DNA from 4 places in the Novosphingobium sp. HR1a genome. Region 4 is predicted to be linked to each of the others. Evidence: riboswitches for the same ligand, from Rfam matches in the RefSeq annotation. Region 4 holds a riboswitch; each other region holds the start of a gene.
The links. A riboswitch is a leader RNA that binds a small molecule or an ion and turns the genes downstream of it on or off. The one in region 4 is predicted to bind cobalamin.

Region 1 (4,670 bases), on a different contig from region 4:
GACTTTCCCGAAGCAGCGTCCACCCGTGGACGCCGAAGTGCGCGGACTGATCCTGCGCAAGCTGACCCGGGACGACTGCGGCAGTGCCGAAATCGCCCGCACCCTCGCCATTCATCACCGGACCCTGCGTCGGCGACTGAAGCAGGAGGGCACCAGCTTCCAGGCGGTCAAGGACGATGTCCGCCGCGATCTGGCGCTGTACTACCTGCAGCAGACCGGTATCGATTTCCGCGGCATTTCCGAGAAGCTGGGGTTCGCGGAACAGGCAGTATTCTCCCGCAGCTGCAGGCGCTGGTTCGGCCAGTCGCCCACGCAGTTGCGCGGCCTACGCGCATCCGTCTCCAACATATCACCGTCATTACCGTGAAGTGGGAACCCATCTCCTGACGGCGCCTGTTGCACGATCGTCAGATGGGTCCCCGCCTTCGCGGGGATGACGAAGCAGGGTCAGGTGACGATGCCTTCACCCGTATCGATCACGCCCGCACCGCGATCTCGTACTGCTCGATATAGTCGCGAAAGTGCTCGCGGACGCCTTCGCGGCTGAGGCCGAATTCGGCCAGGTCATATTCGTGCTTGCCGTGCTTGCCCTTGGGGTTTGCAGCCAGGTAGGCTTCCATGGCTGCGCGGGCTTGCGGCGTGAAAGGCTCGTCGAACCTTTCGTAGATGCCCTGCGCCGTGGCGAGCGGGTCGCGCACCAGATCGCGATACTGCACGTCGAAGATCGCATCGTGCCCGTGCTTCGCACGAAAGGCGTTCGACCGCGCGATCATCAGGTCGAACGTCTCCAACAGATTCTCTCCGATGGCCCGAAGATCGACCTGATCGCTGTACATCCGCCGCACTTCCTTGACGAGGCTGCAGGCCGAGCCCAGCACTTCGACCGGATCGCGGTGCGTCATGACCAGTTGCGCGTCAGGAAACTCGGCCGTCAGGGCATCGAGGAACAACGGGTGCCAGGGGTTCTTGAGCGTCCAGCGCCCCGGGGCATTGGCCTGAAGCAGCTGCAGCAGCCGCTTTTCGTAGCGGAAGGCGGGCGCGTAGTCGGCCTCGTCCAGGAACCAGCGGTGGTAGCCCGGAATGTCCGCCTGGGAATCGTAGAGCTGCGCGCAGAACGACGGCGCCATGGCGAACTGGCACTCGGTCGGGCTGTCGGCCTCCTCGTAATGGATCGCGGCGATCTGCGGCGCGTACTTCAGCCCCTGCAGCGTTCGCGTCTGGCAGGCATCGTGACGGGGACCGGCGTGAAGTTCCTGCACCAGCGGCGGCGGCACCGAATCGAACGCTTCCCAGCGCAGGAACGCGCGGCGCGCCGGGTCGGCTTCCAGCAGGTTGATCGCCAGCGTGGTGCCGGTGCGCGGAAGGCCGAAGACGAACAGCGGCTTCTCGACCGGGCGCTCCAGAAGTTCGGGGTGGCGCGCCAGCCAGTCTTCCACCCGCATCCGGTTCGCCATCGCGGCGACTAGTGCATCGACCGATCGCGCCATCCCGGCTTCAGTAAATCTGGCTTCGTCCTCGTAGGACTTCAGCAGCACGCCAAGCCCTTCGAGGATCGCGGGATCGCCGAAGTCGCTCAATCCGGTCCGTTCGCTTGCCGCTGCGACGATGTCCTGCGCCTGCATGTCTTCTCCCTCATCCCGTGCCGCGTCATCGCGCGGCGTTCGGAAGGGATCATGAAGACATGGGGCACACTTTAGAAGCTACCCGCCGATCACCTTGGCGATATCGGGCGATCAGACCGAAAGGATCAGGGAATCATCGCTGCGCGGGGGCGTACCGTCGTACGAGGGCAGAGGCTCGAAGTGCTCGTTCAGCAGTTCCATCGACGAGAGGCCCGCCAGCTTGAACTGGCCGAGACCCGGCTCCTCGTCGCTGCGGCGTGCCTTCGCGGGGTTCATGGCACTGACGACAAGATCGCCGTGCCTTTCGAACAGCATGTGCGGGGCAAGCGTGATCGTGTTGCCGTTGTAGCGCGCCGTCACGAACTTTCGCGTGGCTATGGCTTCCATCAGGGTGAGTCGTGGATCAGTCATCGGCACCGCAAATTGCACGGGTTGCCCAAAATGAAAAGCAAGGTTGCAACCGAAAACTCGCAGGACGGGCTTTCGGAAGGCCCCACGCGAACGGCTTGCAAATCGTGCGCGCAGCGAATAATCCCCCGCCCGTCCCTCCGAAAAGGGGGACACGATCGCGTTGGTGCCTTCCGAAAGGGGCTTAAAAGGGAACGCGGTGAGAGGGGCTACCCCTCGAAGCCGAGGCTGTCCCTGCAACTGTAAGCGGTGAGCGCGATGCATATCGCGGCAGGCCAATGTGCCCTGCCGCAGCCACTGGGCCGGACGCTAACTCCTGCGAGGCCTGGGAAGGCCGTGCATCGCGCGACGACCCGTTAGCCAGGAGACCTGCCAGCGTCCGGTCGCTCTTGCCTTGGTCCAGGGGATGGCCGCGGCACGGTGTACTCCGTCTGAGCGACGAACTTGCGGCCAGGCCGCAACGGCGGGTTTCGCCGGTCGCTCGTTCGCGCCCGCTTCCCGCCGCTGCGCCCGCGCGGGGGACGTCCCTTGCGCGGGAACCTGTCCGTTCGACTGGGAAACGCAACGGGGGTTACAACATGAATACGAGATCGCTTCTTTCCGGCCTGATCGCTTCGGGCGCGTCATTCTGCATGCTTGGCATGTCCGCGACTTCGGCTGAGGCGCAGGAAGCCGCCGAGACGGCGCCGGAGAATGCCAATAACACGGATGCGGGCAACATCGTCGTCACCGCGCGCAAGGCGGGTGTCCTGCAACTCGGCCAGCAGGCCGACGCCTCCAGCCGCCTCGGCCTCACGCCGATGCAGACGCCGGCCAGCGTCGACGTCATCACCAGGGAGATGATCCGCAGCCTGGGCGACCGCACCGTGGTTGCCGCAGCCGCGCGCGCGCCGGGGCTCATCAACAACAGCTCGGCCTTCGGTTACTCGCTGAGTTCGCGCGGGTTCACCGGCTACACCTCGGTGATGCAGCTCTACGACGGGATGCGCGTCTACACGACGACCACGCAGACCTTCCCCGCCGACCCGTGGATGGCCGAGCGGATCGAGGTCCTGCGCGGTGCGGCCTCGGTCCTCTATGGAGAGGGCGGCATCGGCGGCGCGATCAACGTCGTGCGCAAGAAGCCCAATACCGAGCAGTTCGAAGGCGAGGTCCGTCTCAGCGGCGGTTCGTTCGATACTTATGCGGCGGCGGGCGGGATCGGCGGGCCGATCGGAGACAGGCTCTCGTACCGCGTCGATCTCAGCTACAACCGTTCGGACGGGTGGATGGAGCGCGGGCAATCGCGCAGTCTTGCGCTTTCGGCGGCGCTGCGCTGGCAGGCGCGCGACGACCTCGTGCTGACGCTGACGCACGACCGCGCCGACCTCGACCCGACGATCTGGTACGGCACTCCGCTGCGAGACGGCAAGCTGGTGCGGGACATCCGCAAGAAGAACTACAACATCGCCGACCGCTCGCTGCGTTTCGACGATGCCTGGACCCAGGCCAAGGCCGAATGGACACCGGCCGAGGGGGTGACGATCACCAACGTCGCCTACTATCTCACCGGCTTCAAGCACTGGCGCAATGCCGAGGGCTATGCCTGGTCCGGCGACCAGATCCGCCGCTCGAGCTATCTGGAGATTGTCTACAAGACGAAACAGTGGGGCGACCGCTTCAACGCGGTGTTCGATCATACACTGCTTGGCATGGACCACCGCCTGAGCCTGGGCGGCGAGTACAACACCGGCTCGCTGCTGCGCACCGACAGTTCGCCCAACAGCCGCTTCGACCTCGTCGATCCTTGCGACTATACGCCGGGCACGTTCCTCGACGGCACATTCGGCACCCGCTACAAGTACAAGACCGATGTGCAGCAATGGGCGCTGTTCGGCGAAAGCCGGCTCTCGCTGTCCGACCGGCTCTCACTGGTGACGGGGCTGCGCTATGACCGTCCGAAGACCGAGCGGCACGATGCCCTCGATCCGGCGGCGGACTACACCGCCCGCTATCCGAGCACCAGCTGGCGCACGGGGCTGGTCTACAACCCCAGCGACACGATCTCGCTCTATGCGCAGTATTCGGCGGCGGCGGACCCGGTGACGGCGTTCCTCACGGCGACGCTGGCGCAGACCACCTTCGACGTTTCCACCGGGCGCCAGTGGGAGGCCGGGGTCAAAGCGACTTTCCTGGACGGACGCGGCGAGTTCACGCTGTCGGGCTATCGCATCGTCAAGAAGAAGATCCTGACCCGATCCGCCAACGATCCCACGGTGTCGGTGCAGGTCGGACAGCAATCTTCCTACGGCGTCGAGGCCTCGTTCGGACTGGCGGTGACGAAGGAATTCAGCGTGCTCGCCAACGGCACGATCCTGAACGCGCGGTACGACGACTTCGACGAACTGGTCGACACCGCGCTGGTCAGCCGGGACGGCAACATGCCCATCGGCGTCGCGGAAAAGGCGGCCAACCTGTGGCTGTCATGGCGGCCGGTGCAGCCGCTGCATCTGGACGCGGGCCTGCGGTATGTCGGCAAGCGGTACTCCGACGCCGCCAATACCCGGCGCATCCCGGCCTATACGCTGGTCGATGCCTCGGCCCGCTACGACCTTGCAGAGAAGACGAGCGTGACGCTCAACTTGCGCAACGTCTTCGACA
Region 2 (4,670 bases), on a different contig from region 4:
GCGACGCGGGGGACGACGATGCCGCACTTCGTCACGTCGTCGAAGCGTTCGGCCGCCTTGAAGGCGACGGCGCGGGTGAACAGGCGGCCGTCGAGTTCGGGCAGCGCCACGTTCATCGCCAGATCGCGTGGGCCGAGGCCGCGTGCGGCGGCCTGCCAGTCGGCCTCCTCGACACCCGCGAAGGCGACCTGCAGGATCGGGCAGTCGGCGCGTTCGAGCACCCCGCCGACGCGCGGCTCGCCCGAGGAAGAGGAGGCGAAGCTGGTGGCATTGACGATCACGTCGGGCGCAATCTCGGTCATCAGGCCGCCGAGCCAGTCGATCGCGAAAGGCTCTCGCAGCGCCCGGACATGGACGGCGGCGACGTTGAACCCGCGCATTTGCAATGCGGCGACCATCGCGTCCACGGCGTCGAGCGTGCCCGCGATCATCAGCGCGCGGTAGAATACCAGCAGTACGACAGGGCCGTCGGGACGCCATGAGGCGCGCAAGTCGGCCAAGCTCGGCCGGTCCACGCCTTGCAGATAGAGCCCCGCGTCGGCCACCGGCACCGGGTCGTCCGGCTGGCCGCAGTCCTCGCCGATCAGCCGCGCGGCGGTGCGGAGGAACGACAGGGCATTCGCGCTGCCGCCCTGCCGCAGATAGTCGCGGAGGTGCTCGACCGTCTCGGCGGGGAGGGTGGAGGCGACCGTCAGCGTCGGATCATCCTCGCGCCCGTCGGCGATGGCGGCGAAGGCGATGCCCTTCTCGCGGGCGATCAGGGCGATCTCGTCGATGCCGTAGGGCCAGTAGCTCTTGCCGCCGAGCAGCACCACGCAGACGAATTTTGCGTGGGCGATCACCTTCTCGACGTAGAGATCGACCGAGTAGGGGTGCCGCAACTGCAGCAGGTTGGCGAGGCGGACGCTCGGCGCGCCCTCCGGCAGCCCTGCCGCCGCTTTGGCGAAGCAGGCGAGTTCGCTGTCCGCCACCGTCAGGATGACGACGTCGCCCGGCGGCTGGTCGAGGTCGATCGCCTCCTCGCCGTTGGAGATCGTGCCCGGGGTGGCGGAAAGCAGGTGCATCAGGCGGCGCTCGCCGGGCTGACGGCAGTGCGAACCGCCCTGGATTGCTTCACCCGCTGCGCGGGTTCGCAATGACGGAGGAGGGGGGGAAGCCGCAGATCTTCGTTCAACGCCGGTTCGCCTCCCCACCGCTCGTCATTGCGAGCGCAGCGAAGCAATCCAGGGCGGTTTGCGCGGCTCTGGATTGCCGCGCTACGCTCGCAATGACGAAGGTTGGGGTACATGGTTGTGCTTACGCCGGGACCGAACCTAGCACACCCGCCAGCGCGGCTTCGATGGCCGCGCGGTCCAGCCCCTTCTGGCCGATAACCACCAGCTGCGTGCGGCGCGGTTCTTCGAGCTTCCACGCGCGGTCGAAGAAGTGCTGGATGCGCGGGCCGACGCCCTGCAGGACGAGGCGGCTGGGCTTGCCCGCCAGCGCCACCATGCCCTTCACGCGCAGCACGTCATGCGCGGCGATCTGCTCCCTGAGGCCCGCCAGCAGCGCGTCGAGGTCCGCGATTTCGCCGCCGTTCAGGATGAAGGTGTCGAAGTCGTCATGGTCGTGATCGTCGGCCAGGCCGTCGATGTGCGACTTGCGGCTGTCGAGGTCGTCCTCGGCCGCCGCGACGATGCCGAGCAGCGCGGCGATATCCACCGCGCCGTGGTCCGCGCGCACGATCTTGACGCCCGGGCGCGTCTCGGCGGCGACGGTCTTTTCCACTTCGGCCAGTACGTCCGCATCGACGAGGTCGGTCTTGTTGAGAACGACCATGTCGGCGCAGCCCAACTGTTCCTCGAACAGTTCCTCGAGCGGGCTGTCGTGGTCGAGGTTGGGATCGGCGGCGCGGGCGGCGGCGAGTGCCTCTTCATCGGTGGCGAAGCGACCGGCGGCGACGGCATCGGCGTCGATCAGGGCGATCACGCCGTCCACTGTCGCGCGGGTGCGGATGTCCGGCCACTGGAAGGCCTTGACCAGTGGCTTGGGCAGCGCGAGGCCCGACGTCTCGATGATGATGTGGTCGGGCGGCGTCTCGCGGTCGAGCAGCTTCTGCATCGTCGGCAGGAAGTCGTCGGCCACGGTGCAGCAGATGCAGCCGTTGGCGAGTTCGAGGATATCGTCCTCGGGGCAGGCCTCGTCGTTGCAGCCCTTGACCAGTTCGCTGTCGACGCCAACGTCGCCGAACTCGTTGATGACGAGGGCGAGGCGGCGGCCCTTCGCGTTCTGCAGCAGGTGGCGGATCAGCGTGGTCTTGCCGGCGCCGAGGAAGCCGGTGATGACGGTGGTGGGTACTTTGCTCAAGGCTCTCAACTCCCGCGCCGGCGACTTCTCGCGGCGGGGCGTACCGGCGCTTTCGCGCCGGCGCGGGGCAGGGGCGACGGACAGGCGCGAAGACGCCCGGCGACCTGCTCCGCCGCGGCCCCGGGCCGCATGCGTGTCGTCGCTCAGACGGTGAACCGTGCCGCGGCCATCCCCTGGACCAAGGCAAGAGCGACCAGACGCCGGCAGGTCTCCTGGCTCGCGGGTCACAGCTTGATGCACGGCCTTCCCGAAGCCTCGCATGTCGCAGCGTCCGGCCTCAGTGGCTGCCCGTCCCGCTGGGGACAGGCGATGTGCATCGCGCTCGCCGCTTACAGTTGCAGGGACAGCTGCGGATTCGAACGGCGAACCGTTCCCACCGCCTTCCCTTTTAAGCCCCTTGCGGGGCACCGGCGCGATCTTGTTCCCGGCGGATACCGGGAGGCAGGGGTGGGCGCAAGTGTTGGTTTCAGCGTGCCGGAAGGATGCGGGCGCGGCATTCTCCGAAACCGATGGAAACGAAGCCGTCAGCGGCGGCGGTGGCGGTGATGGAGATTTCGTCGCCGTCCTCCAGGAACGTGCGGGTCTCGCCACTGGCCAAGGTGAGGGGCGACTTGTCGCCCTGCGACAATTCCATGAGGCTGCCGAAACCCTCTCGCTCGGGAGCGGAAATCGTGCCGGTGCCGAGCAGGTCGCCGGGCGTCAGGTTGCAGCCGTTGGATGCATGGTGCGCGACCATCTGGTTCACCGTCCAGTACATGTTGGTCGCCGGGCCGTGGCTGAGGCGATGGGGCGGAAGCCCGGCCTTGCGCATGGCCTGCGTGGTCAGGTGGACCTGCAGCATGACGCCCAGCGCGCCGTGGGCCTGATCATCCGCGTCAGACAGATAGGGCAGGGGCTGCGGGTCGCCTTCCGGTCGGGGCGGCTGGGCCGCGCGGAAGGGCGCGAGGGCTTCGGGCGTGACGACCCATGGCGAAATCGTCGAGTGGAAGTTCTTCGACAGGAACGGGCCGAGCGGCTGGTATTCCCACCCCTGCACATCGCGCGCGGACCAGTCGTTGAGCAGGCAAAAACCGGCGATATGCTGCGCAGCATCGGTGATCGGAACAGGCTCGCCGAGGTCGTTGCCGCGGCCGATCCAGACGCCCATTTCCAGTTCGTAGTCGAGCCTTGCAGTCGGCGCGAAGATCGGCGCATCGGCCTCGGGCGGCTTGCGCTGGCCGGTGGGGCGCACGACCGGAACACCCGAGGGACGGATCGAGGACGCGCGGCCGTGGTAGCCGATCGGCACGTGCTTGTAGTTGGGCAGCAGCGGGTTGTCCGGGCGGAACTGGCGGCCGATGTTGTTGGCGTGATGAATGCCGACATAGAAGTCGGTGTAGTCGCCGATGCGCGTGGGCAGGTGAAGCATGCAGGCTTCGACCGGGTGCAGCAGGGGGTCGATTACCGGCCGCCTGGCTTCGTCGCAGAGCAGGTCGGAGAGGGCATGGCGCAGGGCGCGGCGGTCTTGCGCGGGAATGGCCAGCAGGCGGGCCATGCTGGCGTCGCTGCAGATTTCGGCGAGGTTCAGCGGGATGAGTCCTGCCGCCGCCAGCGCGCCGAGGTCGAGAATCCGGTCGCCGATTGCCACGCCGATCCGAGTTCCCGGCGTTTCAGCCATCGAGAACACACCGAAGGGCAGGTTCTGGACCGGGAAGTCGCGGTGGCCGTCGGCGCTTTCGACCCAGCTTTTGCGCGCAGGGTCATGGGTTTCGTCGATGGTCCACCAGTTCACAGGTCGCTCTCCATATTCTCTCGTCGTCCCGGATTTGATCCGGGACCGCTGGCCGTGAACAGCCCACCCTTCGATGAGTGCAGACCAGCAAGGTCGCATCTAAAGACCGCCAGCGGTCCCGGATCAAGTCCGGGACGACGATCTTCGTCAACCCATTGGCGGCTGGGGCACGTCCAGGCGCGCGATCAGGCCGCCTTCGGGCGCGGCGGCGAAGGAAAGCTGGCCGTCGAAGCGCGCCATCAGCCGGTGCGCGGTCGGGATGCCTAGGCCGAAGCCCTTGGTGTCCCGCGCCCGCGCCGCGTCGAGGCGGAAGAACGGGTCGAGGATCGCCTCGAAGTAGGCGGAAGGGATGCCCGGCCCGGAATCGGCGATTTCGATGCGCCAGTGTCCTTCGTGGCGGAGCACGGCGACCTGAGCCTCGCCGCCGAACTGGATGGCGTTCTCCACCAGCGCCGCCAGCGCCAGTTCCACCGGCTCGCGGAAGGTCCGGGCGAGGGTGGGGACGGAGGCGTCGAAGCGGGCGCGCGTCCCGTAAGGATGCAGCACGTGCGCA
Region 3 (4,670 bases), on a different contig from region 4:
GTCTCGAAGAAGTTGGCGTGCTCGACGCCGTTGAGCAGCGGCTGCAACCAGGGCAGCGGGTGATCCTCGATCAGGTAGATCGGCTTCATGCCCAGCTGGCCAAGGCGCCAATCGGCGATGTAGCGGATGTACTTCTTGATATCCTTGGGCGTCATGCCCGGCACCGGGCCCAGCTCGAACGCCAGGTCGATGAAGTTGTCCTCGAGACGGATCGTGGTCTGGCACTGATCGGCGATATCGTCCTTCACCGCCTTGGTGAGGCAGCCACGCTCTTCGCAGAAGGCGTGGAATAGCTTGATGATGCCTTCGCAGTGCAGCGATTCGTCACGCACCGACCACGAGACGATCTGGCCCATGCCCTTCATCTTGTTGAAGCGCGGGAAGTTCATCAGCATCGCGAAGCTGGCGAACAGCTGCACGCCCTCGGTGAAGCCGCCGAACATCGCCAGTGTGCGGGCGATGTCCTCGTCGTTGTCGACGCCGAATTTCTGCAGGTAGTCGTGCTTGTCCTTGAGTTCCGAGTACTCAAGGAACGCGCCGTACTCGCTCTCGGGCATGCCGATGGTGTCGAGCAGGTGCGAATAGGCCGCGATGTGCACCGTCTCCATGTTGGAGAAGGCGGTGAGCATCATCTTGATCTCGGTCGGCTTGAAGACGCGCGCGTACTTCTCATGGTAGCAGTCCTGCACTTCCACGTCGGCCTGCGTGAAGAAGCGGAAGATCTGGGTGAGCAGGTTGCGCTCATGATCCGAGATGTTCTGCACCCAGTCGCGGCAGTCCTCGCCCAGAGGCACTTCCTCGGGCAGCCAGTGGACCTGCTGCTGGATCTTCCAGTAGTCGTAAGCCCAGGGATATTCGAAGGGCTTGTAGGTCTTGCGGGCTTCGAGAAGGGACATGGGCGGCTCCGGTGGATCGTCTGAAATTGCGTTCGCCCACAACGCTTTCACGCTTGGGCGGAAAGGCCAGAGATAGGCAAGATCGCGCGCAAATCGAGTGCGTGAATCATCTTCCCACAGGAATATGTGGGGGCAAGGAAAAAGTGCAGCCCCAAGGGGTTGTGGGTGTGATTAATTTCGCCGCCCTCGCATGAATCCCCGGATTGTGCCGGTCAGAGGACTTCGGCGACGCCTTTCAGGCTCTCTCGCGGCTTGTCGATCGCCTGCGCTTTCAGCTGATGCACGCGCGGGATCGAAACTTGCAAGACCTCGGCGATCTCGGCGAGGTTCAGTTCCTCCACGAAGTAGAGCTGCACGATCAGCTTGAGCCGGTCCGGCAGGTCGGTGATCGCCGCGATGACCGCGCCGCGCATCTCGGCGTCGACCAGCATCGCGAAGCTGTCAGGCGTTTCCGTCGCGAAAGTCATCCACTGGTCGGAATAGACCTCATCGATCGGCTCGAAACGCATCGGGCGGGCAGCATCCTGCAGCGAGACCAACTCACCCTCGCCCATGCCCATCGCCTGCGCCAGTTCGTCAGGCCGGGGATCGCGGCCGAGCCAGCCCCGAAGCTGCGTCTCCTTGTGCGCCAGCATGCGGCGGCGCTCGGACGTGCCGCGCGTGCCCTGCACGTTGCGGCGCACAAGATCGACCATCGCCCCCCGCACCCGCATCTTGGCATAGGCGGCGAAGCCGTCCTCGGTCGGCAGATCGTGTTTCTGCGCGCATTCGGTGAGCGCGACGAGGCCGACCTCCACCAGATCCTCCAGTTCGATCCCCGGACGCCCGGTGCCGTGAACGTGCCAAGCCGGCCACTTGACCATCGGCAGGAAGCGGCGGACCACGAAGCCCTCTCGCGCACTTGGGACGACCTGTTCGCCACGATGGACGCGATGGTCTTTTTCGCCATGCCAGGCGCGATCCAGGTTTCGGGCGACACCGCCGAGGGCCGCTGCCACGTACGCGAGATCGCCCGGATCGAGGGCAAGGTGATGAAATTCGCCGCCCGCTACTTCGACGACCTCGTCCGCCACGACGGCCGCTGGCGCTTCGCCCGGCGCACATACGCGATGAACATCGCCGAATAGCCCCCTCTTGCGGCGGAGCAGGCGCGCGATTAGGAAGGCCGCGCCGAAGCGTTCACCTTGAGCATTTCGGCGAAAGATCGCGCCGGTGCCCCGCAAGGGGCTTAAAAGGGAACGCGGTGAGGATGTTCTCATCCGAATCCGGGGCTGTCCCTGCAACTGTAAGTGGCGAGCGCGATGCATAGGCCGGTGCCCCGAAGGTGGTCGCCGGCAGCCACTGGGCCGGACGCTGCGACATGCGAGGCCACGGGAAGGCCATGCATCAAGCGATGACCCGCGAGCCAGGAGACCTGCCTGCGTCCGGTCGCTCTTGCCTTGGTCCAGGGGATGGCCGCGGCACGGTAACTTCCGTCTGAGCGACGCAACGTGCGGCGGGGGCCGCATCGGCGCGAGGGACGCCGGGCGCTGCCGCGTCCGTCCGGGGCCTCCCGTGCCGACCGCGCCGAGTGCGCGGCACGCCCCCGTCAGGTCGCTGACGCGAAGACGGATCAGAACGCCGATGTCGCCCGCGAAAACCTCTCTCAAGAGCCGGATAACCGTGCTCTTTTTTCTGCTCGTCGCCGCCAACCTGGTCGTCTGGGGCTGGGCGTTCAGCCTGTTCCACGCCAGCCCGGTGATGCTGGGCACCGCCCTCCTCGCCTGGAGCCTCGGCCTGCGCCACGCGGTGGACGCCGACCACATCGCCGCCATCGACAACGTCACTCGCAAGTTGATGCAGGAAGGCCAGCGCCCGATCACCGTGGGCCTTTGGTTTGCGCTCGGCCATTCCGCCATCGTCCTGATCGCCGCGACCACCATCGCGCTGGCAGCAGGCACTCTCGATGATTTCGAGGCATTCGGCCGTTCGGGCGGGGTGATCGCGACGATCATTTCCGCCTGCTTCCTGTTCCTGATCGCGATCATGAATCTCGCGATCCTGCGCGGGGTCTGGCAACGCTTCGTCGAGGTGCGGCGCGGCGGGACCTATGCCGAGGAAGACCTCGACATGCTGCTCGCCGGACGCGGGCTGATCGCGCGAATCCTGCGCCCCGTGTTCCGGCTGGTGCGCCATGCCTGGCACATGGCGCCGCTCGGCTTCCTGTTCGGCCTCGGTTTCGACACCGCCACCGAAGTCGCCATCCTCGGCCTCTCGGGCGCGCATGCGGCGGACGGCGTTTCGCTGGGGTCGGTGCTGGTGTTCCCGGTGCTGTTCGCGGCGGGCATGGCCCTGCTCGACACCGCCGACGGCGTCATCATGCTGGGGGCCTACGAATGGGCCTTCGTCAAGCCGATCCGCAAGCTCTACTACAACATCGTCATCACCGCGATCTCGGCCATGGTGGCGCTGGTGATCGGCTCGATCCAGACCGCCGCGCTGCTGTCGGACAAATTCGGGCTGGAGGGCGGCGTGTGGTCCGGGGCGGCCTCGCTTTCGGAGCAGTTCAACACGCTGGGCTTCCTGATCGTCGGCCTGTTCGTGGTGTGCTGGTTGCTGAGCTGGGCCGTGTACCGCTGGGGCGGTCTGGACACGGTGGAAGTGGGGGCGGCGGCCAGCCCACCCCGCTGCGACTAGGGCGTAAACGAGCAAGTCTCGCCCCCCTCCCGCTTGCGGGAGGGCAATCCCTTTCTGCTCCCCTCCCGCTTGCGGGAGGGGCTGGGGGTGGGTCTTTTACCACGCAAGAAAGCCCGGCGGTCATGGGGAACCACCGGGCTTTCCGAACCTTCCGGGATAGGAAGGTTCTATATTTCAGTCCGTTATCAGCGCAGCAGCGAGAGGACGTTCTGCTGGCTCTGGTTGGCCTGTGCGAGCATCGCGGTGGATGCCTGGCTGAGGATCTGCGCCTTGGCCATCGCGGTGGTTTCGGCCGAGTAGTCGGCGTCCTCGATACGGCTGCGGGCGTCGGACAAGTTGGTGGTGGTGTTGGTCAGGTTGTTGATCGCCGATTCGAGGCGGTTCTGGCCGGCACCCAGCGAGGCGCGGGTGGCGTTGACGTCCGACAGCGCGGCATCGACGTTGGTAAGCGTGGTCGCCGCCTTCGTGGCGTCGGTCACGTCGAGGGCGGTCGCCGAAACCTTGGTGCCGTCGATCGCCTTGGAGGTCAGCCCGACCTGCTGGCCGCCCTGCGAACCGGTCTGGATGTTGAAGGTGAGGTCGGCGCCGGCGGTGGTCGAGATCAGCGTGTTGCCGTTGAACTTGGCCTGCGTGAAGCTGTCGTTGATCTGCGTGGTCAGCGCCGAGACTTCCTGCTGCATCGCCGCGCGGTCCGAGGTCTGGTAAGTGCCCGAGGCCGACTGGATCGCCAGTTCGCGCACGCGCTGCAGCATGTTGCCGACTTCCGACAGCGTGCCTTCGGCGGTCTGGGCCAGCGAGATGCCGTCGTTGGCGTTGCGGATGCCTTGGCTCATGCCGCGGATCTGCGAGGTCATCGAGGTCGAGATGGCGAGGCCCGCCGCGTCGTCCTTGGCCGAGTTGATGCGCTTGCCGGTCGACAGGCGCTCCATTGCGGTACCAAGGGCCTTGTTGGCCGAATTCGATGCGTTCGAGGCGCGGATCGCGCTGATGTTGGTGTTGATGACTAACATTGTGCGTGTTCCCGTGAAGTGTCCCGTTGGTCCCGGCGGGTGGGTTTCCAGCGCCGCCAGCCCCTAAACCGGCAGGGGGCGAGGAAGT
Region 4 (4,670 bases):
GATGCTGGTGAAGCTGCCATTAAGCGGCGGTATGGCCGATCCGTAGACCGGGGCGAAGATGTCGATCGTGAAGGGCGAGAGCGTCGGGCTCGAATTGCGGATGACCTCGGTGTAGTGAAACGCCTCGAATTCGGCGCCCAGCAGCACTTCGTGCTCGATCGTGCCGGAGGCGAATTTGCCGGTCAGGTTGACCTGCGCATCGAGATCACGCCATCTCAGCGTCCGTTCGCTGTAGGTCCGCACCAGGGTGCGGCCATCGGCGCGCACGCTGGAGGCCTGGATGCCGGGGCCGCCCAGTTCGCCGTTGTAATATTGCATCCCCGCACGCAGCTTCCAGTCCCGGCCCAGCTTGTAGTCGGCGACGATGTTGCCGAGCCCGTTACGCACGCGCCAGCGGCCAACCGATGGCTCTCCGAAGAACCGGGAGGAAGGGATGGCGATCGCAAGCTGGTTGCGGAAGGCGGGATTGCCGCGATCGAGCGGTGTCTTAACCTGCACCAATTCGCCGCCAAGCGTGAAGGTCAGGTCAGAGGAGGCATCCCAGGCGACCACAGGGGCAACCACGATGCGGTCGGACTGGACATGGTCGCGGAAGGTGTCACCGCCTTCCACCGCCGCGCCAAGGCGATAGCGTACGGTCCGACCGCTATCGACAGGGCCGGTGGCATCCACGGTGCCGCGCCATCCGCCGAAGCTGTCGATCCGGCCGCTGACAGTCTGCGCCGTCCGATCCGAAGGCACGCGCGAGACGATGTTGAAGGTGCCACCCGGATCGCCGCGGCCGTAAAGCAGGGCGGCCGGGCCGCGCAGCACGTCCACGCGCTCCACCGCGATCGAATCGGGCGCAGGCGGATAGCCGCGGTTCATCGGGAAACCGTTGCGGAAATACTCAGATGGGGTGAAGCCACGCAGGTTGTAGTCGGTCAGGCCGGTGCCGCCGAAGTTGTTGCCGCGCGTGATGCCGCCCGCATAGGCCAGTACGTCCTCGACGCGGTTGGCCTGAAGGTCCTCCACGACCTGCCGGGTCAGTACCGTCACCGACTGCGGCACTTCGAGGAGCGGCGTGTCGGTGCGTGTCGCGCTGTTCGAGCGGGTGGCGTTGTAGGCGCCGCCCTTGCCGGTGACGACGATCGGATCGTCGGCGTTATCGGTTTCGGCGGCATGAGCCAGCATCGGGACCGGCATCAGCGCGAATGCGCCGGCAAGCAGTCCGGCCTTGGTCGTCGGTTTCAAGTCATTCCCCCCGGGGCGCCAGGCAACACCGGGCAGGAGGCTTCCGCGCGAACGGTCGGCGCGCACGGCAGCCGGACACCCCAAAAAGGCGGCCGACGCACGACACCGATGCGGCCCCCCGCCGCATTCTCGTCGCTCAGACGGAGAAAACTAACCGTGCCGAGACCATCCCCTGGATCAGGCAAGAGCGACCGGTGCTTCGGCAGGTCTCCTGGCTTGCGGGTCACAGCTTGATGCACGGCCTTCCCAGGCCTCGCAGGAGTTAGCGTCCGGCCCAGTGGCTGGCGGCACGAGCCTTGCCCGTCCGCACATGTACATCGCGCTCGCCGCTCACAGTTGCAGGGACAGCCTCGGATTCGGGCGAGCCGAGGGTATCGGCCCATCCTCACCGCGTTCCCTTTTAAGCCTTTCTCAAGGCACCGATGCGATCAGACCGGCTGCCGAAGCAACCGAACACGGCGGGCGTTATCCGCATTGATCTCAATTCGCAATAGCAGATCCTGCGCCCAGCGATTGCAGCCGCCATTCGCCATTGAAAGACAGCATGACACGGCAAAGCGGCGCCAGATCGATCGACAGCGTTGTCGCTACCGGAAGGCCAAGCGTCTGTGCAAGAATGGCGCGCACGAGCATCGGATGCGTAACGGCAAGGACTGGCGTATTCTGTTCGGCGAGACGGTCGAGCCAGGGCGCGATGCGCGCGCAGGCAGCATCAAGCGATTCGCCGCCTTTCGCGCCGCCTTCGGGGGCTTGCAGCCATGCCATGAGCGCCCCGGGTTCTGCTTCCTCGATTGCAGCGAATGACAATCCCGACCACTCACCGTTGTCGAGGTCGGCAAGCAGCGGCTCAATCTGCGTCGTGCAGCCCATCGCCTGTGCCGTTTGCTGCGCCGACACGGCGGGACTGCAATAGGCGATTTCTCCAAATCTCCTCGGAAGCACGATTCGGCCGGCATCGCGTCGCCCAGCCTCGTCCAGCCCGTCTTGCGGTCCTGCAAATCCGCCGCTGCGACTGAATGCCGTGGCGCTCGCGCAAAGCAGCATTAGCGAAGTTGCCAGGGTGACCTCCGGAAGCGTTGACGGAACGGTTCGCCGGGTCTTAAGTGGCGCGAACCTTCTGGTTGAAGAAGCCGGTGCAATTCCGGCGCGGTCGCGCCACTGTAATCGAAGCCTTCGCAGGGCGTCGAGAGCCAGACCTTCAACCGGGATAATCCGTTTTCAGGGCGCGAGACCCTTGAAGGAGCATGACATGGCATCGAACGCCGCGCTTTTCGACGACGCTTTCATCCCGGTGCAGGGCCGCAGCGCCATTCCGCTCGCAGACATCGCTCCCTGGGCCGTACTCGGCATGCTTCTGGCGCTCATCTTCCTCTATTTCGTGAGCACCGAGCAGGGCGCCTACGCGCTCTTCAAGGGCATGTATGTACACGAGTTCGTCCACGATGGGCGTCACCTTCTCGGCTTCCCCTGCCACTGATCGCAGGCACATGACCAAGGACCTGTTGTGGCGCGGAATGCTGGCCGGCATTCTCGCGGCGCTCCTCTCCACGCTGTTCGCGCGCGCTTTCGCCGAACCGCAAATCGATCTCGCGATTGGCTACGAGGAATCGCACGCCGCTCACGCGGCGCACCATATGAGCGAGCCTGCGGGAGACAGCGAGGAAGAGGAACTGGTGTCCCGCGACATACAGAAGAGTGCCGGGCTGCTGACAGCTTTGGCGCTGTATGGCGCTGCAGTCGGAGGTGTCTTCTCTCTGGTTTTTGCCTATGGCTACGGGCGGTTCGGCATGATCGGACCACGCAGCCTGTCGCTGCTCCTCGCCGGCCTCGCGTTTCTTCTCATCGTGATCGTGCCCGCGCTCAAATACCCGCAGACGCCGCCTGCTGTCGGCAAACACGAAACGGTCGGGCTGCGCACCGCCGCATACTTCGCCATGATCGCCCTGTCGCTCGGCGCGGCCGTGATGGCCGGCAAGGCTCGGGCAACCTTTGCTCGCGGCCGCCGCGGGTTCGACGCAACACTGTTCGCGACAGGGCTATACATCGCAATCGTCGCTCTGGGCCAATTGCTATTGCCCCCGATCAACGAGGTCCCGGGCGATTTCCCAGCCACACTGCTATGGAACTTCCGTATCGCTTCTATCGCCACACAGCTTCTGATGTGGGCCACGATCGGTATCGCCTTCGGAGCTTGGGCGGAGCGCGTGCTGAGGCGTGAACGAGCAGCATAGTTGAACGGCGGCTTTTAGGACATTCCTCGAAGTGGCCGAGCGGCAGAAATGGGCGCGTGGCCGAAGGGCTGGTGCCATCCTCGCCCGGCGACCTTTGGCAAAAATTGTCCCTTGGCGGCTTAGCACTTCGCTGGCGGACAACCGTCTCGACCGGAGGAGCCCTCTCGCCTCCAAGACTTAGCCTTCTCGAGCTATATTCGCGCGTCGAGACACATTGACGGCCCTTTCATTCAGGTACCCTTCCTTTGAATACGACAACTCCGGTCGACGACGAGGCCGCCCTGCTCCAGCTCTCGCACGACTCTCAAGACCTTGTGCAGCATCTGACCACGCATCGTCAGTTCGTAGGCCCGCACCTCCAAACGAGAATGCACCACCATTTCGATGAGCGCGAGCGCGTGCATCTCGGTCAAGCGCAGCGTCAGCATTTTCGCGCTGATGCGCGGCAGCCGTCGCCGGATGTCGCTGAAACGAAGAGGCCCATTCGAAAGCGCATCGACAATGCGGAGCAGCCATCGCTTCTCGACGAGAGACAGGACATCCGCGGGATGTTCCCGGTGTTCGAGAGCCCCCTCAGGGCTCATGCCCTGACCGCTTCGCCATCTGCGCCGGTGCCTTCCTCCCCTGCCCAGGGACGCAGTCCCACGGGGATGAGAACCAGGAGACCGTATGCCGCCAGCGCCACGCTCATGCACACGAACAGGGCCGTGAGCGATCCGGTGTAACGCAGGACGAGGAACCCTCCCCCCACCGCCACGATGAGCCGGGCGGTGGCGCCCGCAATCGGCCAGCGCAATCGCCCGGCAGCCTGCGACGCGAAATAGAGGGCAAGGCCGACGCCGAAGAAGCCGTAGAACGGCCCGACCAGGCGCAGGTAGGAACTGCCGAGGCGCACGATCTGCGGGTCATGCGTGAACAGGCCCATCCACGCCGCCGGAAAAGCTGCCGCGACGAGACCGACCGTCTCCGACGCCATGAATGCCAAGGCCGCCCCCGTCAGCGCGATACGCCGTGCGCGGGCGACCTGTCCCGCTCCCAGATTGGTGGCGACGAGCGCAATCAGCGGCGCGCCGATCCCGAACACGAGCGGGATCAGCAGGTACTCCAGGCGCACCCCGGTCCCGTACCCGGCCACGGCGGCGAGCCCCGCGCCCGAGGCGACGAGCGCCGTGGTCCCGGCGATGACGAGGTTCGTCTGCACCGAAT

Region 1: it holds a riboswitch for cobalamin, as region 4 does, so the genes downstream of both, HWN72_RS26040 (TonB-dependent siderophore receptor) here and HWN72_RS21005 (CbtB-domain containing protein) in region 4, are expected to answer to the same signal.
Region 2: it holds a riboswitch for cobalamin, as region 4 does, so the genes downstream of both, cobW (cobalamin biosynthesis protein CobW) here and HWN72_RS21005 (CbtB-domain containing protein) in region 4, are expected to answer to the same signal.
Region 3: it holds a riboswitch for cobalamin, as region 4 does, so the genes downstream of both, HWN72_RS13660 (HoxN/HupN/NixA family nickel/cobalt transporter) here and HWN72_RS21005 (CbtB-domain containing protein) in region 4, are expected to answer to the same signal.

The regions. Positions count from the first base shown of each region.
Region 1 is NZ_JABXWS010000098.1:14,967-19,636, forward strand. Features, by position in the region: gene HWN72_RS26025 (AraC family transcriptional regulator) at 1-367, shown strand, start outside; gene HWN72_RS26030 (sulfotransferase) at 477-1,622, opposite strand; gene HWN72_RS26035 (hypothetical protein) at 1,734-2,033, opposite strand; cobalamin riboswitch at 2,178-2,422, shown strand; gene HWN72_RS26040 (TonB-dependent siderophore receptor) at 2,609-4,670, shown strand, end outside.
Region 2 is NZ_JABXWS010000040.1:6,464-11,133, reverse strand. Features, by position in the region: gene cobN (cobaltochelatase subunit CobN) at 1-1,064, opposite strand, end outside; gene cobW (cobalamin biosynthesis protein CobW) at 1,297-2,346, opposite strand; cobalamin riboswitch at 2,531-2,773, opposite strand; gene fahA (fumarylacetoacetase) at 2,813-4,117, opposite strand; gene HWN72_RS09345 (HAMP domain-containing sensor histidine kinase) at 4,265-4,670, opposite strand, start outside.
Region 3 is NZ_JABXWS010000051.1:20,034-24,703, forward strand. Features, by position in the region: gene HWN72_RS13645 (ribonucleotide-diphosphate reductase subunit beta) at 1-896, opposite strand, end outside; gene HWN72_RS13650 (sigma-70 family RNA polymerase sigma factor) at 1,109-1,780, opposite strand; gene HWN72_RS13655 (nuclear transport factor 2 family protein) at 1,820-2,023, shown strand; cobalamin riboswitch at 2,090-2,333, shown strand; gene HWN72_RS13660 (HoxN/HupN/NixA family nickel/cobalt transporter) at 2,520-3,572, shown strand; gene HWN72_RS13665 (flagellin) at 3,758-4,582, opposite strand.
Region 4 is NZ_JABXWS010000077.1:75,014-79,683, reverse strand. Features, by position in the region: gene HWN72_RS21015 (TonB-dependent siderophore receptor) at 1-1,233, opposite strand, end outside; cobalamin riboswitch at 1,417-1,672, opposite strand; gene HWN72_RS21010 (histidine phosphatase family protein) at 1,714-2,277, opposite strand; cobalamin riboswitch at 2,318-2,449, shown strand; gene HWN72_RS21005 (CbtB-domain containing protein) at 2,483-2,710, shown strand; gene HWN72_RS21000 (CbtA family protein) at 2,721-3,464, shown strand; gene HWN72_RS20995 (helix-turn-helix domain-containing protein) at 3,695-4,048, opposite strand; gene HWN72_RS20990 (MATE family efflux transporter) at 4,045-4,670, opposite strand, start outside.